2 regions of the Clostridium sp. LXY-7 genome follow, and region 2 is predicted to be linked to the other one. Evidence: a T-box and tRNA genes for the amino acid it is inferred to sense, from the RefSeq annotation. Region 2 holds a T-box; the other holds one or more tRNA genes.
What was found. The T-box of region 2 lies ahead of trpS (tryptophan--tRNA ligase). A T-box ahead of a tRNA ligase gene usually reads a tRNA of that ligase, here a tRNA-Trp.
Positions count from the first base shown of each region.

Region 1: it has a tRNA-Trp gene. The T-box ahead of trpS (tryptophan--tRNA ligase) is inferred to sense a tRNA for this amino acid. The anticodon was not compared.

Region 1 is NZ_JBLLJL010000004.1:187,715-203,339, forward strand. It holds gene ACI48Q_RS14100 (ECF transporter S component) at 1-140, shown strand, start outside; gene rimI (ribosomal protein S18-alanine N-acetyltransferase) at 300-746, opposite strand; gene tsaB (tRNA (adenosine(37)-N6)-threonylcarbamoyltransferase complex dimerization subunit type 1 TsaB) at 739-1,446, opposite strand; gene tsaE (tRNA (adenosine(37)-N6)-threonylcarbamoyltransferase complex ATPase subunit type 1 TsaE) at 1,443-1,901, opposite strand; gene ACI48Q_RS14120 (HD-GYP domain-containing protein) at 2,019-3,269, opposite strand; gene ACI48Q_RS14125 (CBS domain-containing protein) at 3,442-4,062, shown strand; gene ACI48Q_RS14130 (DUF3867 domain-containing protein) at 4,237-4,803, shown strand; tRNA gene ACI48Q_RS14135 (tRNA-Trp) at 4,958-5,033, shown strand; gene ACI48Q_RS14140 (GntR family transcriptional regulator) at 5,280-6,008, shown strand; gene ACI48Q_RS14145 (SIS domain-containing protein) at 6,062-7,249, shown strand; gene ACI48Q_RS14150 (ABC transporter substrate-binding protein) at 7,285-8,559, shown strand; gene ACI48Q_RS14155 (carbohydrate ABC transporter permease) at 8,653-9,597, shown strand; gene ACI48Q_RS14160 (carbohydrate ABC transporter permease) at 9,623-10,456, shown strand; gene ACI48Q_RS14165 (Gfo/Idh/MocA family protein) at 10,517-11,764, shown strand; gene ACI48Q_RS14170 (N-acetylglucosamine kinase) at 11,796-12,785, shown strand; gene ACI48Q_RS14175 (ABC transporter ATP-binding protein) at 12,886-13,980, shown strand; gene fba (class II fructose-1,6-bisphosphate aldolase) at 14,070-14,924, shown strand; gene pfkB (1-phosphofructokinase) at 14,928-15,625, shown strand, end outside.
Region 2 is NZ_JBLLJL010000005.1:127,775-143,399, reverse strand. It holds gene ACI48Q_RS17040 (cation diffusion facilitator family transporter) at 1-464, opposite strand, end outside; gene ACI48Q_RS17035 (M18 family aminopeptidase) at 620-1,921, shown strand; gene ACI48Q_RS17030 (Crp/Fnr family transcriptional regulator) at 2,120-2,773, shown strand; gene ACI48Q_RS17025 (ComEC/Rec2 family competence protein) at 2,858-3,973, shown strand; gene ACI48Q_RS17020 (glycoside hydrolase family 94 protein) at 4,263-12,830, shown strand; gene ACI48Q_RS17015 (hypothetical protein) at 12,920-13,171, opposite strand; T-box leader at 13,304-13,541, shown strand; gene trpS (tryptophan--tRNA ligase) at 13,596-14,603, shown strand; gene ACI48Q_RS17005 (peptide chain release factor 3) at 14,940-15,625, shown strand, end outside.

The sequences.
Region 1 (15,625 bases), on a different contig from region 2:
TTGGACTACTACCTTTCAACGGTATTAAAGCCATCCTTGTTGGAATAGTTACCTTTGTTTTATATAAGAGACTTTCTTTAGCTATATTTAAAGTAGAACCAAAACTAGACAATAAAAAGGTTGTAAAAAACCAAATTTAGTATAATTAAACATTATACAAATAGGCTTAAATATGAAATTAGATTAATTGAACTTCATATTGTTCCTGCAAATGGTATTCACAGGAACAATATGAAGTTCAATTTCAATGTTTTATAAAATAAAAGCCTATTAGTATAATGTAGAAACTTAATTATAATTTATATATTATGATTCCACATTATATATCCATCTTCTTTAGGATGATGGTAATAATTCTTCCTTATTCCTTCTATAGAAAACTTATGTTTCTCATATAATAAAATTGCAGCCTTGTTAGATTGTCTTACTTCTAAGGTTATTCCAGCTACGTTATGAGCTTTACATATGGACATTAAGTGTTCTAAAATAGAATCTGCTATTCCATGGCATCTATAATCTGGATGCACAGCTATATTAGTGATATGGCCTTCATCAAAGAGAAGCCATATTCCACCAAATCCAACTACAGTATCACCGTATTTAGCCACTACATATTTAGAATATTTATTATCTAATTCTTTTTTTAGAGCATCAAAAGACCAAGGAATTGAAAAACTTAAATCACTTACTTCTTTGACACCAATAATATTTTCATCATTCATTGCTACAATAGAAATATCACGCATTGCTTTTTAATTTCTCCTCATATTCTCTTTCAGCTTGAGATAATCTAAGATATATAGGAGAGGAACTAAATACGTTATCCTCTTTACCATCTTTAAGTAGATTAAGCCCAATTTCTCCTAGGGCAGAAGCTTTTACAATGTTAAGGTGAGAAGGGGCAAAGCTTATATTGATTAAGTTTTCTATGAGGGTAGATTTAAATTTATAGGTACCATCGCCTACAAAGTATACTTTCTTATTAAAACCTTTAAGTTTATTTATCAACTGTTCAATAGATAATAATTGAGGATTATCTAAAGCTAAAAGTTCATTGTTATCACGCTTATAAAAATTCGTATATACATTTCCTCTTAGAGCATCAATAATTGGACAAATTATGCAATCTTCAACTATCAAATTATTTGCAAGAGCATCTAATGAAGATATGGAAATAAAAGGTTTTTTAGTTGCTTGAACCAAGCCTTTTATGGTAGCCATTCCTATTCTAAGTCCAGTAAAGGAACCTGGCCCCTTTGAAACAACGAAACCATCTATATCCGATATAGACAAATTTGTATTGATTAAAAGCTTATCTATCATAGGCATCATGATTACTGAATGTTGCTTTTTATAATTAAAAGTAATTTCGCCTAAAAGTTTATTATCTTCTATAATAGCGGCAGTGGCACTTTCAGTTGCAGAATCTAAAGACAAAATTTTCATAGTGTTAGCTCCTTTATATAATCATATCTATTATCAGTATAGTTTATTGTTATTTTTCTATAGGTATTTCCTAGTGAGGGGATCTTATCTAATTTTATAGTTAAATTTTCTGATGGAATTAGTTCTTCTATATAGTTTGCCCATTCAATTACACTTACTCCATCACCAAATATATATTCATCAAAGCCAATAGCTTCAATTTCATCAGGATCATTAACTCGATAAACATCAAAATGATAAAACTTAAGCCTTCCTTCATATTCATTTACAATATTAAAAGTAGGACTTGTGATATGATTATCTATTTCCAATCCTTTTGCAATTCCTTTTGTAAGATGAGTTTTACCAGTACCTAAATCTCCAATTAAGCAAATAATATCATTCTTATTACATAGCTTTCCTAATTGAATACCCAGATTCATCATTTCATCAACACTACTAACTAAAAACTCCATGTATTTCACCTCATTAATATTTTAGCCCAAAATCAAAAAAATGAAAAGTGTAGCTTAATAATACCATAAAACAAAACATAGCATATAATATTATATACTATGTTTTGTTTTATGGTATTATTTTTTTTCTACCTTAGATACCAATGTGTTTTTAAGATATTTAACTGCCTTATTGCAGATTAATCCATTTCTGGACATATCATCTAATATTTGAAATGCTTCGTACATATACATTCCCTTTCTATAAGGTCTATCCTCAGTTAGGGCTTGATATATATCACAAACTCCAATTATTCTACTCTCTTCACAAATATCATCACTTTTAAGTCTTCTAGGATATCCAAAGCCGTTTAGTTTCTCATGGTGATTAGATGCCCAGTCACTAATATCTTTTATATTACTAATTCTATCTAAAATTAATTTTGTATAATAAGGATGAGACTTTATTATAGAGAATTCTTCATCTGTTAGTTTCCCATTTTTATCTAATATCTCTGTAGGTATAGCTAACTTGCCAATATCATGTAAAAGTCCAGATATTTTCATTTTTATGCATTTATCGTCATCATAATTTAAATATTTTGACACATCATAGGCCAAATTGGCTATGTCTCTTGAATGTCGTGCAGTAAAACTACTTTTATTATCTATTATAGTAGCAAATGTTTCTGCAATAGTTTCAAACTCCTTTAAGGAAAGAAATCTATCATTAATAGGAGCTATGTTTTCTAATAAAAAATTTCTGTATGAAACATTATAAAGATTAAACCAAAAACTATCAGTATTAGCTATATTTAAGAAAGCATCCACAATTTTGGGATTAAATAATATTTCACTTTGCGATTTCACCCAGTTAATAATGTTATCCTTTTCAGGGTAAAGCTGTAAATTAGAATCATATTTAATTTCTATTAAATCAGCTAATCTTATTATTTGGCTTTCAAAAGGAGTTAGGTAGCTTTTAAGCTTCATACAACCGGTACCATTATAATTTTCGTGGTGATATAGAATAATATCATAAACCTGTATAAGAGAAGGAGTTTGTTGAATCATACGGGCACCTTCAATACAGTGTTTTTTAATATATTCACTTGAATTATGGACTTTATCTAACATATTTTGTGCCCCTATGTCATGAAGCATAGAAGCGACATATAAATTGTAATAACTATCCTCACTTAGATTCAAGACTCTACCCAACTCAAGAGCTATATAGGTTGTACACTGAGAGTGGTGTGAGTATTTATGCATTGAAAAGTTAACCTCTGATACATGTTCAACCACATGGACATCCTTCATGAAATTATTTTCTGCTAAATCTAAGGAGATAGATAGAGCCATAACGATTTTACTAAGACTTATACTCATATTATCCTCCCAAAATTTATAAACTATATAAATTTAGTAACATTATATCATATTCATTACATATTAATATAAGAATATATGGAAAATTATTTTATACAAATATAATTGATACATTATTCTTAAAAAATAAAGTATAATATACATATAAATGGATTTGAAAAGGGGGATAAATATGTTTGTAAGAAATTTAATGTTACCAAAAGAAAAATTAGTTACAATAGTACCAAAAGCTACCATAGGTGATGCACTAAGCTTAATGGAAAAAAATGGGTTTTTATCCATACCAGTAGCGGAAGGTGATAAATTCTACGGCTGCATATCTAAAGAGCAAGTATATACGTATTACTATGAAAAATGTATAGAAAGAAATTGTTTACTATCAGACTTTTTAGTTGAAAACGTTATGAGAACAGATGTACCAGTAATAGATCCATTAGAACAAGTAGAAGAGGCAGCTCATTTCTTAGAAACTAAAAATATTTCATTTGTAGCTGTAGTGGATAAAAAGGGAGAATTAAAAGGAATTGTTACACATTACGCTATATTCCATCAGTTCACAGAAGTATTTGGATTAAATAGAGGAAATCGTTTAGCTGTCATAGCATATGATATTCCAGGACAGATATCAAAATTATCTAAAATAATAACGGACAATAATGGACATATAATTAGCTTTGTAGTTGTAGATCCTAAGAGTATAACAGAAGTAAAAGAAATAGTTGTTAGGCTAAGAACCGATAGCATGGATCAAATTATAGAAAAAATTAAAGCAGCAGGGTTTAAAGTACAATAATTACTTTGGAATAATTTATATAAACCATTTATTAACTGCCACATAAATTGTATTTTATTTATGTGGTTGTTAATAAAAAATTTATTTAAACATAGTAGAAATTAAGAGTTTTATATAATATACTAGTTTATAAATCATAAGCATTAAAATTATTAATGTTAGGAGATGGTTAAAATTAGTGATGTAATAGATTTTAATGAGTTAAAGAATAAAGCCACGGATAAAGATATAGATAAGTTTGAAGAATATATATATTCAATGTACTATACTATGTCTCAAGGTAAATTATCTATGGCTGAAATGAGTAGAAAGATACAGAAGTATATGTTAGACAATAACATATCCCAAGAGAAGTTTATGAATATACAAAAAAAGCTTATGGAGAGATATGGTTTTTCTATGGATGATATAGAAAAAGAGATGAGTAATTTAGGTATTGATAATAACAGTGTGCTTGGGAGCATCGGTAAGGATTATGAAGGTGTAAGGAAGGCTATTGGATTTCAAGAGAAGTATAATGCTAGAATGAGTACTAAAACTATAAACACATATAGCATTAGTAATGACAAAAACAGCTTAGAGATAATACTTCAAGATGAAAATGTAATATTAAAAAGTTTTAAGAAAATTGACTTAACGGATAATGAGTTAAATGAATTTTTGTGTTCTTATAAAAAAATAGTAAAAGAGAAAATGCTTAATATATCTATTTGTGAGAATGCTTCAACTTATCTTTATTAATAGCTTTCCCAAGTTGAAAATGAATAGTGTATTATTAAAAATATTAATGATAGACTAATTCACTTTCAACAATGGTTTTTAATATTTTATTGGCAAATAAAATAAAAACTATTGATTTTATTACGTATATATTATATAATAAGTCTTGTTACGAAGGGGTATAGCTCAATTGGTAGAGTAGCGGTCTCCAAAACCGTTGGTTCCGGGTTCAAGTCCTCGTGCCCCTGCCATAGAAACTCAGTAAACTCAAAGGTTTACTGAGTTTTTTTATGCCCGCATGGTCAACAGCTTGATGATGAAAGTTGTTGTTCTTACTTGGTTCAAGTCTTAGTAATAAATAGTTTTTTTATTCTTCAAATAAAGGATGTAATTTTAGTAAAGTAAATTGTTAAATTGTATTGACAGTATATGAGAAATAATATAATATTAACATAAATGGTACGTACCAGTAATAAAAATAATCGTAGGTGGAAAATATGAAGAGCATAAATAAAGAAAGCAGAATACCATTATATTACCAGTTGATAGATATAATTATAGAAATGATGGAACAAGGGTATCTGAATGAAAATGATCAACTACCTTCAGAAAGAGAGTTGTGTGAAACTTACAATGTTAGTAGATCTACTGTAAGACAAGCTATACAAGAATTAGAGAGGGAAGGATATGTATATAGAGAACATGGAAAAGGGACCTTTGTTTCACCCCGAAAATTGAAACAAGACCTTCTAGAGTTTTATAGCTTTACTGATGAAATGAAAAAAATAGGGAAGAAACCATCATCACAAGTATTAGATTTTAAATCAATAGAATGTAATGACGAGTTAGCAAAAAAGATGAATTTATTGTCAGGAGAAAAAATTTATGTATTTACAAGATTAAGACTAGCTGATAATGAACCTATGATGCTAGAAACAAGTTATGTGCCTTATAGCAGATTCCCAGAGCTTACAAAAGAACAACTAGAAAAAGATGCCATGTACAATATATTTACAGAGGCATACAAAACAACATTTACCTGCGCTGAGGAAATATTTCAACCAGTGTTAGCCAGGGAAGAAGAAGCAGAAATATTAAAGTATAATTCTGGATCGCCTGCAATGATGATAGAGAGAATAACATATGAAAATACTATGATTATTGAATATACAAAAGGCATTGCAAGAGGAGATAAATTTAAATATCATGTTGTATTAAAAAAATAAATTTTTTTAATACAACTGGTAATTACAACATGATGACATGATGACGTTATAATATGATAAAGGGTGATAGAATGTTTGGATTTAATGAAGAAAAATGGAAAGAACTGAATGGATTTAATACAGCCAAAGAAATATACCAACAACCTGAGCTTTGGTTGGAAACATTGGAAATAATCGAAAGTAACAAAGATAGTATTAACAAGTTTATAGAGGAAAGACTTGAAAAGAAAAAGATTAGAATTGTATTTACAGGAGCTGGAACGTCTGCCTATGTAGGGGAAGTAGTGATTCCCTATTTAAACAAAAGAAAGGAATACATTTTTGAATCTATACCTACAACGGACATAGTTTCTAATCCGGAGTCATATTTTAAAAAGGATATTTCTACAGTATTGGTATCCTTTGCTCGTTCAGGGGATAGTCCCGAAAGTGTGGCAGCTTATGATTTAGCTAATAATTTAGTTGATGACATAAGTCATATATTTGTCACATGCAATTCAAAAGGAAAACTAGCAAAAATGTCCAAGGAGAATGAAAACGTTTTTTTATTACTTATGCCAAATAGATCTAATGATTTAGGATTTGCAATGACTAGTAGCTTTACTTGTATGACACTTGCGGCGTCATTGATTTTTGATATGGAAAACCTTGAAGAGAATAAAAAACAGATATTTGAAATGTCGGTCATCGGCAAACATTTATTAGATGTTGGATATAAAGAACAGAAGAAATTATTAAATTATGATTATAAGAGGGTTGTATATTTAGGGTCTAGTAGTTTTTTTGGAATTTCAAAAGAAAGCTCATTAAAATTATTAGAACTAACTAGGGGAAAAATTATATCTTATGATGAGACAGTCTTAGGGTTTAGACACGGTCCTAAGTCCATTGTTGATGATAAAACTTTAATATTTCTATATGTTTCAATAGATGATTATGCAAGAAAATATGATATAGACATGTTAAATGAGGTTTACAACAATACTGGAGAGCATAAGATAATCTCAGTTACAAAGGAATATGATGAAGAGGTTGAAAAAAATTCAAATTATCAATTTTATTTAAGTAAATATCCAATTAAAGTTGAGAATGAAACTTATATATCATTACTCTATCTAGTTTACGCTCAAATATTCGCACTATTATATTCAGTAAAAGTGCATGTAGAACCTGACGATCCTAATCCAAGTGGACTTGTTAATAGAGTAGTTAAGGGAGTATCAATTTATAATTACAAGTAATAACTATAAAAAATATATTTAAGGGGGAAAATATTATGAAATTTAAAAAAATGATAAGTACCATTCTCTCTGTAATTATAGTGACTACAATACTTGCTGGATGTAGCAGAGAAACTGATAAGAAAACTTCTGGTAATGACGACAATGTAACTTTGACCTTTGGATTGTGGGATAAGTATCAAGAACCAATACTACGAGAAATAGCGGACAAATTTAAAGAACAAAATTCAAATATTAAAATTGATATTCAATTAACACCATTTAGCCAATACTGGACAAAACTAGAAGCTGCCGCTACTGGTGAAGTTCTTCCAGATATATTTTGGATGAATGGTCCCAATATAGTTAAATATGCATCAAATGGAATATTGTTGCCTATTGATGATAAGGTGAAAGAAGATAATATCGACTTAAATTTGTATCCAGAAAGCTTAGTAAACTTATATACTATTGATGATAAACTATATGGTATTCCAAAAGATTGGGATTTAACAGCGTTATGGTATAACAAAAAGCTGTTTGATGAGAAAGGTGTAGAATACCCAAATGAGAATTGGACATGGGATGATTTGGTTGAAGCTGCTAGAAAACTAACAGATAAAGAAAAAGGTGTTTACGGAATAGCTGCAAGACCTGATACACAAGAAGGTCTTTATAACTCAATACCTCAAAACGGTGGGTTTATAATTTCAGAGGATAGAAAAAAATCAGGATATAATTCTCCTGAAGCTATTGAAGGAACACAAATGTGGATAGATCTTATAAAAGAGGGGGTATCACCTACTCTAGAAGAAATGGCAGATACCTATGAAATAGACATGTTTAAGGCTGAGAGATTGGCCATGGTTAACGCGGCTTCATGGAATGTACCTGTATTTATGGAAAATGAATTAATAAAAGATAATGTTGATTTAACTGTAATGCCATTGATTAAAGAGCGTGCAGCAGTAATACATGGATTGAGTAATGTTATTTCTGCTAATACAAAACATCCTAAAGAAGCTTGGGAATTTGTGAAGTTTCTTGGAGGTAAAGAAGCAAATGAAATTTGGGCAAAATCAGGAGTAGTTATTCCTGCACGTATGGATGTATTAGATATATGGAAAAAAACTTATCCTGGCCTAAATCTTCAAGCATATGTTGACGAATTAGACTATTCAATAATGTATCCAGCATCAAAAAATACACCAAAGTGGAATGATATTGAACTTAAATATATTAAGCAAATGTGGGCTGGACAAATATCAGTTGAAGAAGGCTTAAAAAAAATCGGTGAGGAAATGGACGAAGCACTTCAGCAAGAAAAATAAGGTAAAAACTAATAGTAGTACATCTAGTTGGACTTTTTTTAAAGAGTTCACCTAGTTTGTACTATTCCTTAGATTTAAAGAAGGGGGAGTAAAATGGATACATTAATTATTGAAGAAAGAGAAATTAAAAAGGAACAACCTCCTAAGAAAAAGAGTAAATTTAGAAATAAAAAGTTAAATGATTGTCTTTGGGGGTACTTATTAATACTGCCATTATTATTAGGGCTGGGTTTATTTTATATAATACCCTTTTTTCAAAACCTGTATTATAGCTTTACTGATTTAGGCTCTTTTGGAAAATACTCATGGATTGGACTTGAAAATTATAAAAGACTTGTTTCTGATCCCAGTATCCCACGAGCATTATTAAATACTTTTAAATTTACTATAGTATCTGTTCCGATTAGTATTTGTTTATCAATTATTATATCTACATTACTAAATTTGAAGATAAAAGGAATCTCATTTTATAGATTATTGTTTTTCTTGCCAGCTGTAACTATGCCTGCTGCCATCGCAACGATGTGGAAATGGCTTTACAATGGACAATATGGTTTAATAAATCAAATTTTAGCTAAGCTTGGTTTAGAGGGACATGCTTGGATAGCAGAGCCTCAATACGCAATGGCAGCTTTAATAATTGTAGGCATATGGAGTTCCTTAGGAATGAAAATAATCTATTTTCTTGCAGGGCTCCAGGGAATTCCAAAATCTTATTATGAAGCTGCAACTATAGATGGTGCGGGCCCAATAAGACAATTTTTCTCAATAACTTTACCTTTGCTATCACCAACAATATTCTTTGTTTCAATTACATCATTGATTGGTGCCCTTCAAATGTTCGACATAATATTTATGATGATTAGCAAGACTAGTATGGCAATAGATAGCACTATGTCTATTGTATATCTATTCTACAAGAATGCATTCGAATATCTTGATAAAGGATATGCATCAGCAATTTCTATAGTATTATTTGCAATAATACTTATTATTACAGCATTTCAACTTAAACTGCAGAAGAAATTTGTTGATTAGTAAGAATAGGTTAGGAGAGTTGGAAATGAATGAATTAAATTTAAATAAAAATAAAAAAATTCTTATACATTTTCTTTTAATAATAGGAGTAATTACTACGGCGATACCATTTATATGGATGATACTAACATCGCTTAAAACATTAGGAGAAACGACACAAATACCACCTAAAATTTTTCCATCTTCACTACAGTGGAGCAATTATAAAGATGCTATAGATACACTACCCTATGGAACATTTTATTACAATACTATTGTATACACTGTAGTGACCACTATAGGACAACTAATTTTTTGCTCCACGGCAGGATATGCCTTTGCGAGAATTGATTTTCCAGGGAAAAATTTTATATTTATTCTTATACTATCTGTACTTATGGTACCAGGGCAAATATTTATAATCCCTCAGTTTATGATTATTAAAAAACTAGGATTATTAAATTCAATACCTGCCCTTATTCTTCCTGGTTTATTTAGCGCTTTTGGCACTTATTTAATGAGACAGTTTTTTATGAATATTCCAAAGGAGTTAGAAGAAGCTGCAGTATTGGATGGTTATAATCGTTTTCAAATATTGACCAAGATAATGCTTCCTTTAGTTAAACCTGCATTAACTGCACTTGCAATAAGTACAATGTTATATTGTTGGAATTCGTTAATGTGGCCTTTAATTGCAAACACATCTATAGATAAGATGACATTGTCAGCAGGTCTTGCTTCTATGCAAGGACAGCATTCTACCAATTACCCAGTAATGATGGCTGGAACGGTACTTGCTATATGGCCTATGATAATTGTATTCTTAATATTCCAAAAACAATTTGTTGAAGGAATGGCTTTCACTGGAACAAAAGGCTAATATAATTGAATTTCAAATTATAATATTTTAAAAATCTTAATTAGTTAAGGGGGATTAAAAATGTCAAAGGTTAGAGTTGGGTTAATAGGAGCAGGACAACGAGGTAAGGATATTTATGGAAATTATGCACTTACAAATCCTGAGCATATAGAATTTGTAGCAGTAGCAGAACCAAATGAGATAAAAAGAAGAGAGTTTTCAGAAAAACATAATATAAAGCCAGAATATCAATTTGAATCATGGGAGCAGCTTTTAGAAAAAGATAAATTCTGCGATGCAGTAATCATCGCTACTCCAGACAGAATACATTTTGAACCTGCAAAGCTTGCATTAAAAAGAGATTATCATATACTTTTAGAAAAACCTATGTCAAGTATCCCAGATGAAGTAATGAAATTAGGAATGCTTGCAAAGGAAAATAATAAGATTTTCATGATATGTCATGTTCTCAGATATACACCTTTATTTAATAATATCAAAAAATTAATAGACAGTGGAGAAATAGGGGATATAATGTCTATTCAACATAACGAAAATATTGGATATTTCCATTTTGCTCATAGTTTTGTAAGAGGAAACTGGAGAAATTCTAACTTATCAAGCTCATTAATGCTACAGAAATCTTGTCATGATATGGACATCTTGTTATGGCTAGTGGGAAGTAGTTGTACCCAAATTGCTTCCTTTGGAGAATTAAGCTATTTCAAAAAAGAAAGAAAACCTGAAGGTGCAGGGGATAGATGTATTGAATGCAAAATAGAAAGCCAGTGTCCTTATTCAGCAATTAAATTATATTACAGCAATGTTGGAAAGTGGCCAACTACTGCAATAGTTGAGACTCAAACCATAGAAGAAGTTGAAAAAGCAGTTAAGGAAGGTCCTTATGGCAGATGTGTATACAATTGTGATAATAATGTAGTTGATCATCAAAGTACCATATTGGAGTTTGAAAATAATGTTACAGCCACTTTTAACTTATCAGCATTTACAAATCAAGTTAATAGAACCCTTAAAATAATGGGAACTAAAGGAGAAATTCGTTCAATAGACAGTAAAAATGAAATAGAAATTCAACTATTTGATACAAATGAAAGAAAAGTACTAAATCCTAAGCAGATAACCGGAGGCCATGGTGGTGGAGATACAGGGATAATGCAAGATTTCATATCTTTAATCTTATCTAATAAAGGTAAAGCTTTGACATCTGCTAATGTTTCTGTACAAAGTCATATGATGGCTTTTGCAGCAGAGGAATCAAGATTAACAAACAAAGTAGTGAATATGAAGGAGTATTACAATAATTTTTAATATATATATTTTAGTGATAGGGGGAGTTTGTTTGAACTTTTTAGGAGTAGATGGAGGTGGAACTAAAACCGAATTCATCATAATAAACGAAAATGGACAGGTACTTGGTCATGATATTAAACCTACCTGTCATTACAAACAAACATCTTTAGAAATATTTGAAAAAGTTATGGTGAAAGGTATAGAAGAGGTTTGTAAGCAAGCAAATATATGTATACGGGGGATAGATTTTTCTGTAATAGGGATTGCAGGATATGGAGAAATATCAACAGATATTGATGATATTGAAAAAGTGGTTGAAAGTATCCTGTTGGAAGATACATATAAATGTGTAAATGATGCTGTAGTAGCATGGGCAGGTTCTCTAGGATGTGCCCCTGGAATAAATGTTGTAGCTGGAACAGGTGCAATAGGATATGGGGTGGACTATAGAGGTAAGGTTGCAAGATCTAGTGGCTGGGGACCATTTTGTGGAGATGAAGGTTCAGCATTTTGGATTGGTAAAAAGGTCATAGAGATATTTAGTAAAGAGGCTGATGGAAGATTAGAGAGAACACCTTTATACCATATTGTTCGAAGAGAATTTGGTATTGAAAATGATTTTGATTTACTTGATATAGTTGTGAATAAGATGGAAATGAAGAGAGAGGAAGTTGCAAAACTTGCTAAATTATTATATAAAGCGGCTAAAGAAGATGACAAAATTGCAATAGAAGCTTATTCACAAGCTGCATTTGAGCTTTACCTAACTATTAAATCCATAATAGACAAATTAGTCTTTTTACCTAAGGAAAAATTATTGGTTTCTTACTCAGGCGGAGTATTTAATGCAGGAGAATATGTCTTAGCTCCACTAAGAAACTATTTTCAAGATGAAGATAGACACATTAAGTTAATTACTCCTATATTAAAGCCAGTATATGGTGCTGCACTATATGCTTCAACTATAAAAATGGGAAAAAATAATGTTAATATTGTTGAAAATATAAAAGTAGAGCAATTAAAATGGGAAATCCATTAATCTTTGAATAAATTAAGGTATTTAAAAGAAAACAGATTAACATATTTCTATTATTTTTGAAGATACCCAAATACTACCCAAATATGAAGGGAGAATTTTTATGGCTGGTTTATTATTTAAAAATTTATATAAGATATATGAAGGTGATGTAACTGCTGTAAGTGATTTCAATTTGGAAATAAAAGATAAAGAATTTATAGTATTGGTAGGACCTTCTGGATGTGGAAAGTCTACTACACTTAGAATGGTTGCAGGATTAGAAGAGATCTCTAAAGGTGACCTATATATTGATGGCGAACTTGTCAATGATGTCCATCCTAAGGATAGGGATATAGCCATGGTTTTTCAGAATTATGCATTATATCCTCATATGACTGTATATGACAATATGGCCTTTGGTCTTAAATCTAGAAAACATTCAAAACAAGAAATAGATGAGAAAATTAAAGAGGCTGCAAAAATACTAGGATTAGAAAAACTGCTTCATAGAAAGCCTAAAGCTCTCTCAGGCGGTCAAAAGCAAAGAGTTGCTCTTGGAAGATCTATTGTTAGAAATCCAAAGGTTTTCTTGATGGATGAACCATTATCAAATTTAGATGCAAAATTAAGGATTCAGACTAGAGCAGAAATAACAAAGCTACACAATAAATTAGAAACTACATTTATCTATGTTACTCATGATCAAACTGAAGCAATGACAATGGGAGATAGGATTGTAATAATGAAGGATGGTTTAGTCCAACAAGTGGATACACCAGAGAATGTATATTCTAATCCAGCAAATATTTTTGTAGCTGGATTTATAGGGAGCCCTAAGATGAATTTTATGGATGTTACAGTTATTAAAGAGGGTGAGGATGTTTTCATAAAACTCCTTAATTCCATGATTAAATTAGATAATGATAAAGGTAAAAGAATAGTAGAGAAGGGATACCTAGATAGAGATGTTGTAATGGGGATTAGACCAGAGCATATGTATTATAATGATAAGAAAACTGATGTTTTCTTAGAGGGTGTATTAAACTTTATAGAAATGCTAGGTTCGGAGAAGTATCTCTACCTTACAATGGAAGGCAATTCATTTACAGCTCGAGTAAATTCAGATAATATTGTGGAAAAAGGGGATAATATAAGACTATATCTAGATGATAAGAAAATTCATATATTTGATAAAGAAAGTGGAGTATTAGTATAGCATTATTAGAATTTTATAAAACAAATAGATAAGGCATATACCATGAAGGAATTTTAACTATATAAATTGATATTAGAGAGGTGAATAAGATGGATATTGTTTCAACAAAAGAAATGTTATTAGATTGTAAAAAAAATAAATATGCTGTTCCAGCTTTTAATATTTATAACTTGGAAACCATGCAGGGAGTATTAGAAGTTGCTAATGAGTTAAACTCACCAGTAATTATTGCTACTTCACCAGGAACTATTGATTATGCAGGGATGGATTATTTAGTTTCAATGGCTAAAGTTGGGGCTAAAAGGTATAATATCCCCATTTCATTACATTTAGATCATTGCTCAGATATTGAAATCATAAAAAGATGCATAAAAGAAGGATATAAGTCTGTAATGATAGATGCCTCATTAAAGGATTATGAGGAAAATATTAAAATAACAAAAGATGTGGTGGAGTTTGCACATAAGTATAATGTAAGTGTAGAAGCTGAACTAGGTCTAGTTGGTGGACAAGAAGATGAGAGAAAAATTGAAGAAAAAGATAGTATGCTTACAAATCCCCATATGGTTTTGGACTTTATTGAAAAAACAGATATAGACTCATTAGCAGTTGCAATAGGTACCACCCATGGAGTGTATAAATGTGAACCAAAGTTGGATTTCGAGAGATTAAATATGATTAACAACTTAGTTAGTATCCCTTTAGTATTACATGGAGCTTCAGGAGTGCCGGCTGAAAGTGTTATAAGAGCAATAGAAAATGGTATTTGTAAAGTTAATATTGCAACAGAACTAAAAATGCCTTTTGTTAATGCATTAAAGAAATTCCTTAATGAAAACCCCAAAGTAAATGATCCTAGGCATTACCTAATACCTGCTAAAGAGGCATTGAAAAAGGTGGTAGTAGAGAAGATACAAATTTGTGGTAGTGCAAATAGGGGGTAGGCTATGATTACTATTACCTTAAACCCGTCAATTGATAGAAGGTATAACATTGAGAGATTTGAGAAGGGAAAAGTTTTTAGAACTGATGATTTTCAATATACTGCTGGAGGAAAAGGATTAAATGTAGCAAAAGTAATAAAAATTCTCAATGAACCTGTGATAGCTACAGGCTTCTTAGGAGGAAAATCTGGGAGCTATATAAAGGATAAGTTAGATGAAATAAATATTGTGAATAATTTTGTTTCTATTAATGGTGAAACCAGAAGCTGCTTGGCAATAATCTCAGAGGATGGTAGTCAAACAGAGATATTAGAGTCTGGTCCTTTGATATCACAAACAGATATGCAAAGGTTCTATGAGTTATATGAAGAGCTAATTAGAGATTCTAAAGTTATATGTATTTCAGGAAGCATGCCAAAGGATATGGAGGTAGAGACCTATAGGAATTTAATAGAGATAGCCAATAAACGAGGAAAGAAAATTTTGTTAGATACTAGTGGAGAAGCATTAAAGAAGGGTATGGAAGCTAGACCATATTTAATCAAACCAAATAAGGAAGAGCTAGAAAATCTCATTGGAAATATTATTTCTACGGAAGAGGATATAATTAAAGGAGTAAGTCCTATAATTAAACAAGGTATTAATATAGTTGCCGTATCTCTTGGAAGAGAGGGTTGTTTGGTATTTAATGATAATTATAT
Region 2 (15,625 bases):
TTTTTATAGAACCTACTAAGCCAGATTTTAAATCCTATAGAAATAAAAAGTAGTATAAAAGCAACAGTAGAAAACTCTACGGGAGTTGGATTTTTAATCTTAGTTATGGAGGTTTTTACAAATTCAAAACCTACAGACAGAACTAAAAAGGCCACGATTAATCCTGAGATATATTCGAGCCGACCATGACCAAAAGGATGTTCTTTATCAGCGGGTTTGTTAGAAAGTTTAAAACCAAAAATAGTGACTAGTGAACCTCCTACATCAGAGAGGTTATTTACTCCATCAGCTATAACTGCAATACTATTTACAAGTAAACCAACACTGAGTTTTATAGCAAACAATATTATATTAACTACAATTCCAACAATTCCACCTAGATAACCATATTTTTCTCTAACTTTTTTACTCTTAGTGTTGTTGCTATCTTTTACAAATGTTTTAATTAACATATTAGAAATCAATATACTTACCTCCTTATATACATAATTCCTATTATAGCATAAACAGATTGTACAATATACATTAGTGAATGTTTATTTATTTGAGAATATTTATAGAAAGAGTTATAATTATTTTAATATACTATTATCAAATTTTATTTTAAGGGGGTTAAGTTATGACAGTAGAATTAAAGTTTGCTCATGAGCTTATAAATTTTTTATATGAGAGCCCTACAGCTTTTCATGCAGTTGAAAATGTAAAAAGCCAATTGCAAATGGCTGGATTTATAGAGTTGAAGGAGGAAGATAGCTGGAGTTTAACAAAAGGAGGTAAATACTACACTACCAAAAATGGATCTGCATTAGTTGCATTTACTATAGGAACTGGGGAAATAGAAGAGGAAGGCTTCAAAATTGTTGGAGCTCATACTGATTCACCGACGTTTAGAATTAAACCAAATTGTGAGATGACATCAGAAAATAATTATATAAAATTAAACACAGAAATTTATGGAGGTCCTATAAGAAATACATGGATGGATAGACCACTTTCAGTAGCCGGCAGAGTGGTTATAAAAGGAGATAATCCGCTATTTCCAGTGCATAAATTACTAAATATTAAAAGACCTATTCTTATAATACCTAATTTAGCTATACATATGAATAGAGAGGCTAATTCAGGATTTGAATTAAATCCACAGAAGGACACATTGCCATTACTTGCAATGGTAACTGAAGAACTTGAGAAAGAGAACTGTCTTGTAGAAGTCATTGCTAAAGAGCTAGGGATAAAAAGAGAAGATATAATAGATTTTGATTTATTCTTATATGAATTTGAAAAAGGTTGTATTGTAGGATTAAATGAAGAATTCATATCTTCAGGAAGATTAGATGATCTTCAAATGGTGCATGCAGGAATCGAAGCTATTAAAGATGCTCCCATATCAAAGGGAACTAATGTTATGGTTTGCTTTGATAATGAAGAAGTTGGAAGCTCTACAAAACAAGGAGCAGACTCTGATATGTTAGCTAATATTTTAGAGAGAATATTAATAAATTTAGGTAAAGGTAGAGAAGGGTTATTTAGAGCGCTATCTAAATCTTTCATCATCTCTGCTGATAATGCTCATGCAGTACATCCTAATAGTGGTGAAAAGCACGATCCAACTAGCAGACCAATAATTAACAAAGGACCTGTTATAAAGATCAATGCTAATTGTGCTTACACTTCTGATGCTGATTCCTCAGCAGTTTATGAAAATATATGTAACTTAGCAGGGGTACCAGTACAGAAGTTTGTAAATCGTTCAGATGCTAGGGGAGGTTCTACCATTGGACCAATATCCGCTACCCATCTTAATATTCGTTCAGTAGATATTGGAAATCCTACACTTTCAATGCATTCTATTAGAGAGTTAGCAGGTGTCAAGGATCACGTTTATGTAATGAAGACCTTCTTAGAATTTTATAAGCTATAATTTAGTATGGGAGGCTGTCTCAAAATGCATAAATATGCATATGAGCAGCCTGTTTTCCATCATATGCCTAAAATACCTATTTTATATCCCGAAATATTCTGCAAAACCATAATTTTTAAAATAAAATTAAGGCTGTTTCAAAAATTTTTGTATATCATACTCATTTTGAGACAGCCCCTTTACTTAAAGGAGCTAGATATGAATAATTTAGAAAAGTTATATGAATATTATCCACCGTTAAAAAAAATTAATAATGAGAATAGAGGAGTAATTGAAAATAATGTTATTTTTAAAACCTATAATTTTCATCAGGAAACCATAGAAGAATATAATAGTTGTGCAGGATTTATGTTTGTAGTTAAGGGGAAAATTAATATATTTAAAGTTAATGAAAATGGAGAAGAAACACATCTTTATACTATTGGAGCTGGTGAAATTTGTCACGGAGCATTATCTTGTATATTATTTAATAAACCAATAAATATTAGAGGAATAGCTTTAGAGAAAACAGAAGCATTTTTTATGCCTATGGAAATATTAAAAGGTTATTTATTAAAAGATGAGATATTTTTAAAATATATATATATTAGTCTTCATGATAAGTTTCAACTTCTTATTGAAAGTATGGAGAATATAACTCATGACAGCGTGGAAAATAGACTGGTAAAGGCTATGAGAAAAAAAGAAAGCAATATTATATATACTACTCATGAAAGTTTAGCTAAGGAAATTGGTTCATCTAGAGAAGTGGTTAGTAGAAAGCTCAAATCTTTAGAGAGAGCGGGATATTTAAAACTTGAAAGAGGAAAGATTCAAATTATAAAGAAATTAATAACCATCAAAGATATATAAATTAATAGCAACATATGACAAAATACGACCATTTTATGGCTAGTTTTTTTAACTTATGATATAGTGTTTTAAGGAGGTGCACTTATGAAGAGATTTAGTAATTTTAAAAATATAATAGGAGCTCTATTAGTAATAATTTTAGGAAGCTTATTTATAGTTGGATGTAGTAGTGAAGTAGGTAAGGACAACCAAAATGAAGCAGTTAATAGCGTTGATGAATTGAAAGTACATTTTATTGACGTAGGGCAAGCAGATTCTATTTTGATAGAAGGTAGTGAAAAAATTATGCTTATAGATGCTGGAAATAATGCAGATAGTGAGTTAGTAAAGGAATATCTAAATGCACAAAATATTGAAAAAATCGATTATTTAGTTGGAACTCATCCTCATGAAGATCATATAGGTGGGCTTGATTATGTAATAAATAATTTTAACATAGGAAAAATTTATATGCCTAAAGTTACTGCAACAACAAAGACTTTTAGGGATGTAGTTGCAGCTGCTAAAAATAAGGGATTGAACTTTACAACGCCTAAGGTTAGAGAGGTTATAGACTTAGGTGATGCTAAGTGCACTATATTAGCTCCAATAAGTGAAACCTATGAAGATACAAATAATTATTCAATTGTTATTAGATTAGAGCATGGAAACAACTCATTTTTATTTACAGGAGATGCTGAGGAAGTAGTAGAAAAAGAAATGATAAATAGTGGAGTTAATCTACAATCCACAGTACTTAAGATAGGACATCATGGAAGCAATAGTTCTACAAGTAAAGAATTTTTAGAAAAGGTTAATCCTAAGTATGGAGTTATTACCGTTGGGGTAGATAATGATTATGGTCATCCAAGACAGGATGTAATGAATAAATTAAAAGAAAAAAATGTTGAAGTTTATAGAACGGATGAGAATGGAACAGTTATAGCAACTAGTGATGGTAGCATAATTAAATTTAATACTTCACCAGGGAGTTATAATGGATTAATAAAGGGTAAAAGCCCTAATTCAGAAAATAATAGTTCTATGAATAATGAAGAAGAAAACAAGTCGGACAAAGATACTGTGGTTTATTGGACACCTAATGGTAAATCTTATCATTTGAATAAGAAATGTAGTGCTTTATCTAAGAGCAAGGTTATAAATTCAGGAGTATTAAAAGATTCTCCTAAAACAGATCCTTGCGATAGATGTGCAATTTAATAGAATCAGATTATAAGGCTATATAGTTTTAATTAACTATATAGCCTTAATTATACTATCCTTATTACAGGATAGTTTTAGATATATGCAAAGTAGGTAACAAAAAATATTAACGAATATCATGATTTATATAGATCATAAGATGGGGCTTTGAAAAGTAAAAATATCATAATAAAGAAGAGGTAGAAAAATAAAATAATCTATCTCTTTTTTATTATGATATTTTTGGATAAGAAAAGAACATATGGTAATAATACAAAAGAAGAAATCGAAAGAAAGGAAGAGTATAATGAGGAGTTTCATAGCAGTTACATTATTTATACTTATGATTATACTTTACAGACGTACTGTTAGTAAGAGTGAACGTGTACAAAGTGTTAAAATTCAATGGAATATAAGAAATAAGACAGTGTTAGAAATAGAAAAATTAGCTCAACAACATAGAGAGATAGAAGAAGTTAGATTTAGTAAAAAGTTAATGTATGATGTAGAGAATAGTTATAACAATATAATCCTATGTCATAATTTTTTTAAGAGAGAATATCAAAAGGGATATAGAAGAATTCAAGGCAGTGAATGGATTTTAGATAACATCTATGTTATAGAAAAAGAATATAAAGCATTGATAAAGAGTATAAGAAAAAGTTATGTTAAGAGTTTGCCAGCTATTAGACATGAAGGTGAAGAGCGGTTTCCTAGGGTTTATGACTTAGCTAGAGAAATAATAAATTCAAGAGAGTTAATGAGTGAATCTTTCTTGATAGAATATTTAAATAAATATCAAAGTATAACTGTTTTAACTAATAGAGAATTATGGGCATTATGTGCAATGATGAAAATGTATTATATTCAAATTATAAGTAGAGTATGTTCAGAAGTTACCCTAAAGGAAAAAGATAGTAAGAAGGGGGGAGAGATAGGGAATATTTTTATAGCAAATCGTGAAAATGGATCCTTAAGCAATATAATTAACCAATTAAATTCAAAAGAACTCCCTACTAGTGAATATTTTTGGGAAGCATTATTAAAAACATTAAGAGACAATGGAGTCACTGATGATGAAGTAGAATTATGGATTGAAGATAGATTAAGAGAAAGAGAAATAAATGAGAATAAAATTTTTATTATGTCAGAGCAAGCTAATATAAGCTATTCTAAAGCTATTAGCCATTCTATATTAAATCTTAGAGCAATTGAAAATTTTAATTGGATAAAAATATTTCAATTAACTAGTAAGGTTGAGGAAATATTGGTTAAAGATCCAACGGAAACATATATAAATATGGACTTTTATTCAAAGCAATTATATAGAAATATAATAGAAGAAATATCTAGAGGAAATAACATACCTGAAATTTTTATTGCTCATAAGCTATTAAGTTGTGCTCAGGGCACTAAGAAGTTTCAATTTGAAAATCATATAGGTTATTATCTTATAGATGAAGGACGAAGAGAATTAAATAAAGTTTTAGATATTGATTTCAAGGGATTTGAGAAAGTAAAAAATATAGTAAAAGGAAAGGCCGTAGGGACATATTTATTAGCTATAGGAAGTATAATTCTTTTACTTTCTATGGGATTTATCACATGGAGTTATTACAATGATAATGATGTGAGATTTTTCAAATATGTATTGGCCTTTATAGTTACATTGATTCCTTTAAGTGAAGTGGTTATATCAATATTTAATTGGAGTGTTACTCATATGTCTAAGCCTAGAACTGTCTGTAAAATAGATTTAGAAAATGGAGTTCCAGATGAATATAGTACAGGAATTATAGTTCCTACAATAATCTCTTCAGTTAAAAGAGGTAAAGAGTTAGTTGATAATATGGAAGAGTACTACTTAGGGAATAGAGATGAGAATTTATATTATATCTTACTCGGTGATTATGTAGATAGTGATGAGGAAGACGAGAAAGAGGATAAATATATATCAGAGGCTTGTAGTTCATATGTAAATCTTTTAAACAGTAAATATTGCGCTAAGAGTAAAGAAAGGTTCTTTTTTTTATGTCGGAAAAGAATTTTTAATAAAAAAGAGAATAAATGGATGGGATGGGAAAGAAAAAGAGGAAAGGTAGAGGAATTTAATAGATTTATAAGAGATGATAAAAATACTAGTTATATGACTTTTAATCAGAATATAGAAACACTAAAGAATATAAAATTTATCATCACTTTAGATGCAGACACCATATTGCCAAGAGATACAGCAAAGTTGTTGATTGGAGCTATGATACATCCACTGAATAGAGCTTATATAGAGCAGGGGGAAAATAGAGTTTGGAGAGGTTATGGTTTAATGCAGCCAAGGATAGCTGTATCATTGCAAAGTGCCAATGAAACTTATTTTTCTAAAATTTTTTCAGGTAATACAGGAATAGATGTTTATACCACTGCGGTGTCTGATGTATACCAGGATTTGTTTGGAGAAGGCATTTATACAGGCAAAGCCATATATGATGTAGATGTATTTAATAGTGTATTAGGTGGGGTTATTAAGGAAAATACAGTGTTAAGTCATGATTTGTTAGAAGGATGCTTTTTAAGAACAGCGCTATTAACGGATGTTGAACTTATTGATGGATATCCTGCTTATTATAATTCCAGCGCCAAAAGGCTTCATAGATGGGTAAGAGGGGATTGGCAGTTAATTCCATGGATATTCAGAAAAAATAGTATAGATGGATTGTCAAAATGGAAGATTATTGATAACTTACGAAGAAGTTTAGTAGCACCTTCAATGATTTTGCTTTTAATATGTTCATTATGTATGGTAATGCCCGATGGGTTGGATAAATGGTATATGTCGGCATTTATAGCGCTAATCACTCCTATATTATTTGACATCTCTGAAAATGCTGTTGTTCCTCTTAAAAGTATAAGTTTGAGTGGAAAAGTAGATAGTTTTTCCATGGCTTTGAAGCAGGTGTTTTTTATATATGCCTTCTTACCATTTCAGGCTTATTTGATGATAGATGCAATAGTTAGAACTCTTTGGAGAATGGGAGTGACAAAATGTAATTTATTACAATGGCAAACTGCGGAAGAAGCGGAGAGAACTTCAGGAAAAGATATAGAGAGCTATATAAGGTATATGTGGAGTGGAAGCTTAATAGGCTTAATAATTCTGTGTATGGCATTTATAAATAGTATGGATACTTTTCTTGTTATGTTACCAAGTGGATTATTATGGTTTATAAGCCCTTGGATTGCTTATAGAATTAGTAAAACTAATAAACATAAGATTTATCTAGAAGAACATCAAAGGAATTTAATAAGAAGAGTTTCTAGAAAAACTTTTGCGTATTTTCAAGATTTTATTGGAGAAGAAACTAATTATTTAGGGCCTGATAATTTTCAGGAAGAACCATATAGAGGTATAGCTATGAGGACATCTCCAACTAATATAGGATTAGGTCTAATGAGCAATATTGTTGGAGTGGATATGGGATATTTAGGAATCATAGAAGCCATAAGTTCTATAAATAAAACCTTAGATACTATGGAAAAATTGGAGAGTTACAAAGGACATTTTTATAATTGGTACGATATTGGAACCTTAAAACCACTTTTTCCTAGATATATTTCTACGGTGGATAGTGGTAATTTAGTTGCTTATTTATATGTAATACAACAAGGGTTAAAAGATTTTATAGAGAAGCCTTATGCCAATGGAAGAGTAAAAGGAGTAAAAGATACTATAGAATTAGCATTATTAGAAGTTAAAGATGAATCAGTACAAGAAAGATACAAGGAAAGTTATAGAAAGATTATTAGATCCCATAAAAATATAGAAGAAATATATCAAATACTATTAGATTTAAAGGGAATTATGGAGGCTAATATATGTAAAGGATATTGGAATAGCAAACTATTACATGAAATAAATAGTTATATAGAAGAGATAACATACTTTTTTCCTTGGATAAAAATAGCTAATGAAAAATTTAATAAATTAGAAGAGTATAATATCTTAAACATAGAGAATAAATGTAGTTTACAGAATATATGTAATAGTATTGAAAAAGTTTTAAGCGCAGAGGGGAAAGATATAGTTTCCGATATTATGATAAGTTTATCTATAGGAAGAAAAAATATATGGGAATTTATAGAGAAATGTAATGATACAATGAAAAGAATTGATGAGCTTATTAATAAGACGAATTTTTCCATGCTATATAATTCTAAAAGAAGGTTGTTTTATATTGGATATGATATAGAAAATCAAATGTTTACTGATAACTATTATGATCTATTGGCTTCAGAGGCCAGAATTACAAGCTATATAGCTATTGCAAGAGGGGAAGTTTCTAAGGAACACTGGTTTACTTTAAGCAGGGCTTTAACTAAAATGGGAAATAGAAATGGATTAGCTTCTTGGAGTGGAACTATGTTTGAGTATTATATGCCTAGGTTGATTTTGAAGAATTTTGAAAACTCACTATGGAGTGAGACTTATAATTCTGTAGTAGATTATCAGATGGAATATTGTATGAATAAGGGCATTCCTTTCGGAATATCAGAAAGTGGATACTATACCTTTGATTTAGATTTAAATTATCAGTATAAAGCTTTTGGAGTACCTAAAATAGGTTTAAAAAGGGGATTAGAAGATGACTTAGTTGTTTCTCCATACTCTTCAGTTATGTCTCTTATGGAAAATATACCTAATAGTATAAAGAATTTAGAACTTTTAATTTCTTTAGGTATGGAAGGCAAATATGGATTCTATGAAGCTTTAGATTATACTAAAGGGAGAAGAAAAAATGAGAAGTACAAAATTGTAAAATCTTTTATGATACATCATTTAGGTATGAGTCTATTAGCCATAGATAATGTAATAAATCATGATATATTGCAAAGAAGATTTCATGATATACCTATAATGAAGAGCTGTGAATTATTACTTCAAGAGAAAAATTGTAAGAATGTAGTTTTTGATAGAGTAGAAGATAACAAATACTGCGAAGAAAAATCTGATAATACAATGATATATATAAGAAATTACAATAAACCAATAACTAAGTTTCCTAAAACTCAATTATTATCAAATGGCAAATATAGCATCATGATAGAGAGTTGTGGTAGTGGATATTCAAAGATAGATAATACATTTGTATATAGATGGAGAGAAGATATTGTAAATAGAAACAATGGAATGTTCTTCTACATTAAGGATTTAACTACAGAAGACTTTACGTCCACAACATTTGAACCCTGCATGGAGGCAGATGATAGTTATAAAGTTAAATTTTATCCATATAAAGCAGAATTTATTAAATCTTGGAGAGGGGTTTCAATAAATACATCTGTATATGTACTTCCAAAGGATGATTGTGAATTAAGAAGAATAACTTTAGAAAACAACTCCAAGGAAGAAAGAAAGCTTCAATTGACTAGTTATTGTGAAATTGTATTACAGACATATGACGGAGATTTAGCACATCCTGCCTTTGGAAATCTATTTGTTACTACTGAATATATCAATGAGTTAAATGGTGTAATAGCAAGAAGAAGAACAAGAAGTGAAAGAGATAGGGAGAAATATGTATTACAAAGACTATTGATAGAAAATGGAATTAATCATTTGGAATATGAAACTGCTAGATTGAATTTTGTTGGAAGAGGGAACTCAAAGAAAAATCCTATATCTATCACTAATGATTTAAAACTCAGTGAATCGGTAGGAAACGTATTAGACCCAATTATTTCACTAAGAGGAAGCATAACTTTAAAGCCTGGTGAGAAATGTATATTTAATTATATTACGGTAGTTGGAAACTCCAAGGAACATATATTAACTATAGCAAGTAGATATGATAACAATTATATATTGGATGAGGCTATAGATAATCTTCAAAGAGAAACTAAAAAGAAGCTTTTAAATAGAGGTATAAAACCTCCTCAAATGGAGCTGTATGAAAGTGTTGGAAGTAGTATTATATATTTAAATTCTAGCTATAGAAATAGAGAGGGAGCAATAGAACGAATAAATAAAAACCAAAGTTCTCTATGGGCATATGGAATTTCAGGTGATTTACCAATAATACTAGTTATTTTAGAGGATGAAAAGCATAGTGATATAGTTAGGCAAACTATATGTTGTAATGAATATTTAGGACACCATGGATTAAAAGTAGATTTAGTAATAATAGTTAGTGAACCAATAAGCTATGAGAAACCACTACAAACTTCGATAAAGCAGATTGTTTTAAACAGTAGCTTTAAGGATATGGAAAATAGACCTGGAGGAATATTTATTCAAAGTAGTGCTACCATGAACAAAGAAGATATTGAATTGCTCAAGGGAATAAGTTCTCTAGTGTTGTATGGCAATAAGGGAAGTTTATGGGATCAAGTATCTCTATTAATGAAAAACACCTATTATGATACCAGAAATCATGGAAAAATTGAGGCTGGGGTATGCAAAGTGAATTCACCATTACAATATGATGTAAATACCTTAAAATTTTTTAATGGGTATGGTGGATTTAATGAAATTGGAGAATATATTATTGTTTTAAAGGATAATATTAGCACACCAGCACCTTGGATAAATGTAATAAGTAATAAAGACTTTGGATTTCATATAAGTGAAGTTGGAAGTAGTTATACTTGGTATAAAAATAGTAGAGAATTTAAAATAACTCCATGGAACAATGATTTTATTGAGGATACCTTAAGTGAAGTTACTTATATTAAGGATGAAGAGAGCAGTGATGTGTGGACTATAACTCCTGAGCCTATAAGACACAAGGGTGAATATGTGATTACACATGGTTTTGGTTATTCAAAGTTTAATTGTAACTATGATAATATATTTGGAGAACTGAAAACTTTTGTGCCAAGTGATGATACAGTAAAAGTATTGATAGTTAAACTTAAGAATAACGAGAGTAGGAGAAGAAATTTATCCGTTACCTATTATGCAAAGTTAGCAATGGGAGCTATGAGAGAACATAATTATAAAAAGGTTTATACTCATATAAATAAAGGTCAAGGGTATATATATGCTAGAAACCCATATAGCTCAAACTTTTCTGGCAGCAGAGTATTTCTTAAAACATTTGGAGGAGAAAGTAAATCTTTTACAGGTGATAGAAGCAGCTTTATAGGTATGTTAGGAAGCCTCTCTAAGCCTGAAATGATGGATGAGATTGATTTAAATAATCTTGCGGGAGAAGGATTAGATCCTTGTTTATGTAATAAAGTTCATATTGTGTTAGAGTCTTTTGAAGAAAAGGAAGTAGTAATAATTTTAGGAACGAAAGAACAGGTAGAAGATATAGACATATCTATTAATAGATATAAAGATTTATCGTACGTTAAAAGAGAATTTGAGAATTGTACTGAACAGTGGAATAAGTTATTAGGTAAAATTAAGGTAACTACTCCGGATCAAAGTTTTAATTTAATGTTAAATGGCTGGTTAATGTATCAAACCATAAGCTGTAGATTATTTTCTAGAACTGGATTTTATCAAAGTGGAGGGGCGTTTGGATTTAGAGATCAACTTCAAGATGTAATTCCATTGATATATGTAGACCCAACCATAACAAGAGAGCATATTTTGTATGCCGCATCTAGACAGTTTGAGGAAGGGGATGTAGAGCACTGGTGGCATCCTGTAGTGGATAGTGGAATAAGAACTAGATTCAGCGATGATTTATTATGGCTACCCTATGTAACGAGTATTTATGTGAAAGCAACTGGAGATTATACTATTCTAAATGAGAATGTAAGATATTTAAGCGGCGAGGAACTGCAAGAAGGAGAAGATGAAAGATATGATATCTATGGTAAATCAAGTTTAGAAGAAGAGCTTTATTTACATTGTATAAAATCTATAGAAAGAGCTTTAAATTTTGGTACTCATAACATACCATTGATGGGAAGTGGAGACTGGAATGATGGAATGAGTGAAGTCGGTAATAAGGGAAAAGGAGAAAGCGTATGGCTAGGTTGGTTCCTGTATGATTTATTAAATCGGTTTATAGAGGTTTGCGACTATAAGAAAGATCTTGATAGAAGCAAAAACTATAAACATGTAAAAGAATTTATAAGAGATAATATAGAAGCTAATGCTTGGGATGGAGAATGGTATAGAAGAGCTTATTTCGACGATGGAACTCCGCTAGGATCTAAAGATAATAGTGAATGTAAAATAGATGCTTTGGCTCAATGTTGGTCTGTAATTTCAGATGGTGGAGACCATGAAAGAACAGAAATAGCCATGGAGTCTTTGAAGAAGAACTTAATAAAGTCTAAGGAGCAATTAATACTTCTTCTTACTCCACCTTTTAATAAAAGCAAACTTAACCCAGGATATATTAAAAGCTATGTTCCAGGAGTGAGAGAAAATGGTGGTCAATATACTCATGGAGCTACTTGGGTTATACTAGCTTATGCAAAAATGGGGAGAAGTAACGAAGCGTATAGACTCTATTCTATGTTAAATTCTATAAATCATGGGGATACTACAGAAAAAATAGAAAATTTTAAAACAGAACCCTATGTAATGTCAGCAGATGTCTACTCTGAGCCACCTCATGTAGGAAGAGGAGGGTGGAGTTGGTATACAGGAAGCTCTGGATGGATGTATACTATAGGACTTCAATATATATTGGGGATGGAATTAGTTCAAGGAAAAGGCTTTACTATAAAACCGTGTGTACCTATTGAATGGAAGAATTACACTATTGAATATAATATAAATGAAGCTCATTATATTATAAATATCAATAGAGGTGAAAATGACAAAATTTTATTCAATGGTGAAGTTATGGAAGGAGATATGATACCAATAATGGAAAGTGGAGAGTATATAATAGAGGTAACATTTAAATCGTAGATATTTAGGTTAATTATATTAAGAATGAAATCGAAAAAATAAACAGTATAAAAAGTAAAAAGTATAGCCAGAGATCTCTGGCTATACTTTTATTTTGGGGTGTTTTTATTTATCGAAGTCAATGGTTGGTCTTTTAAATCTAGTAGATCAGAGCCACCATTGTAGGTATAATCAAATTCAACGTTAGATATATTATTAGCAACTACAGGATCCACCACATGATTTGGAAGAAGTACAGAATCCTCTAAGGAATAAGATTTTACAGGTTTTAAGCTAGCATCAAAAAAATCACGCTCATTAGGACCATAGGTAGTTTTATTTTCATTGTGTTTTTTTTCCATATAAATTCCCTCCTAAATTTGAAAATTGTACTGATGTTAGTGTACGTTAAACTCTTAAATAAATACTAGGTATAAAATGTAAAAGGACTTGACTATTTTTAAAAAATATGATATGATAACTTAAAATATTAAATAAAATCGTTGAAGCGAAGTAAGTAAACCTAAAAACAAATTTTCAGAGAGTGATATGTGGTGAAATTATCATAATTATGTTTAGGTTGAATGGGTCGTGGAGATATTGGATGAATTATATTTAGTAGTCTTAATCGTGTCTCTCACGTTATAGAGAGAAGATATTTTATGTATCTTATAGAGATAAGGCTATTAATTGCCTTAAAATAGGTGGTACCGCGTATTTTATGCCCTATGGAGTTTTTCCATAGGGTTTTATTTTTATAAACATTATATGAGAGGAGCAATAATTATGGAAGAAAAAAGAAAAGTAATTTTTAGTGGAATAAAACCTTCAGGAGATTTAACTTTAGGAAATTATTTAGGAGCTATAAAGAATTGGGTAAAACTTCAAGAGGATTATGAATGTTATTTTTGTGTAGTGGATCTTCATGCTATAACTGTAAAGCAAGTTCCAGCACAATTAAGAAAGAGAACATTGGATATATTAGCTATTTATATAGCATCAGGAATTGATGTAGAAAAGAATACACTATTTATACAATCTCATGTACCAGCACATTCAGAAGGAGCATGGCTTTTAAATTGCTCTACCTATATGGGGGAGTTAAGCAGAATGACTCAATATAAGGATAAGTCTAAGAGTAGTGGAGAAAGTATACCAGCGGGACTATTTAATTATCCAGTATTGATGGCAGCAGATATCCTATTATATGGAGCAGATTTAGTTCCAGTAGGTAAGGATCAAATGCAACATCTAGAATTATCTAGAGATATTGGAGAAAGATTCAATAAGTTATACAGTCCTACATTTACCATACCAGAGGGATATGTTCCTAAAGCAGCAGCAAAGATAATGGACCTTCAAAATCCATCAAAAAAGATGTCAAAATCAGACTCTGATAGTGAAAATGCTAATGGATATATTTTAATAATGGATCCACCAGAAGTTATAAGAAAAAAAATATCTAGAACTGTTACAGATAGCATAGGTATCGTTAAATACAATGATGAACAGCTAGGAATTAAAAATTTAATCAATATTTTAAGTGCTATTAGGGGAATTTCGCCACAGGATATAGAAAAGAACTATGAAGGTATAGGATATGCTAAATTTAAAGAAGATGTGGCAGAAGCAATAGTAGAAGAGTTGGCGCCTATTCAAGAAAAAGTTAAGGCCTTATTAGAAGATAAAAACTATTTAGAAGGAATATATAAAAAAGGTGCTGACAAAGCTAATTATGTAGCAAATAAAACATTAAGAAAAATGCAGAGAAAAATTGGGCTTATTCAATTATAATATAATGCTTAAAATAAAAAACCTATGAGAAAGGAAATTTTCTCATAGGTTTTTTAAAGATAAAGGTAGCATAGTCTATTATTGTATATTCAAATGAAGATAATTTCTCTTCAAGCTAAAATATCTATTTTAGATATCATCTTTATAGTTTCCATAGTAATTTCTAGACAATAATACATTATAACAATATATACGAATTTTTTCAACAATAAACAGGATAAAAATCAATTTTTCTATTTGTTTTAGTATTATCTATATGTTATTATATAAATTGTGCTTAACATAGAAATACTATAATTACAATAGTAATTTATATAATAACAAGGAGTGAATATGGTGGTTGATTACATAAAAGAGATTGAAAAGAGAAGAACCTTTGCAATAATTTCTCACCCAGATGCAGGTAAAACCACACTTACAGAGAAATTGCTTTTATACGGAGGAGCTATTAGGTTAGCAGGTTCGGTTAAGGCAAGAAAAGCGTCAAAGCATGCCGTTTCAGACTGGATGGAAATAGAAAAGAAGAGAGGGATATCTGTAACCTCTTCAGTAATGCAGTTTAATTATGAAGGATATTGCATAAATATATTGGATACCCCAGGACACCAAGACTTTAGTGAAGATACCTATAGGACATTAATGGCAGCAGATAGTGCTGTAATGGTTATTGATGGAGCAAAAGGGGTAGAGGATCAGACTAGAAAGCTATTTCATGTATGTAGCTTAAGGGAAATTCCTATATTTACCTTTGTAAATAAAATGGATAGAGAGACAAGAGATCCTTTTGAATTAATGGAGGAACTTGAGAATGAACTAGGTATCAAATCCTATCCAATGAATTGGCCAATAGGAATTGGAATGCATTTTAAGGGTGTATACGATAGAAAAGCTAGAGAGATTCATATATTCAAGGCTGGAGATCATGGTCAAACAGAGATATCAGATACTATTATTTCCATAGATGATGAGGCCACAGTTAGAGAAGCTATAACTGATAGTCTATATGAGAAATTATTAGAGGA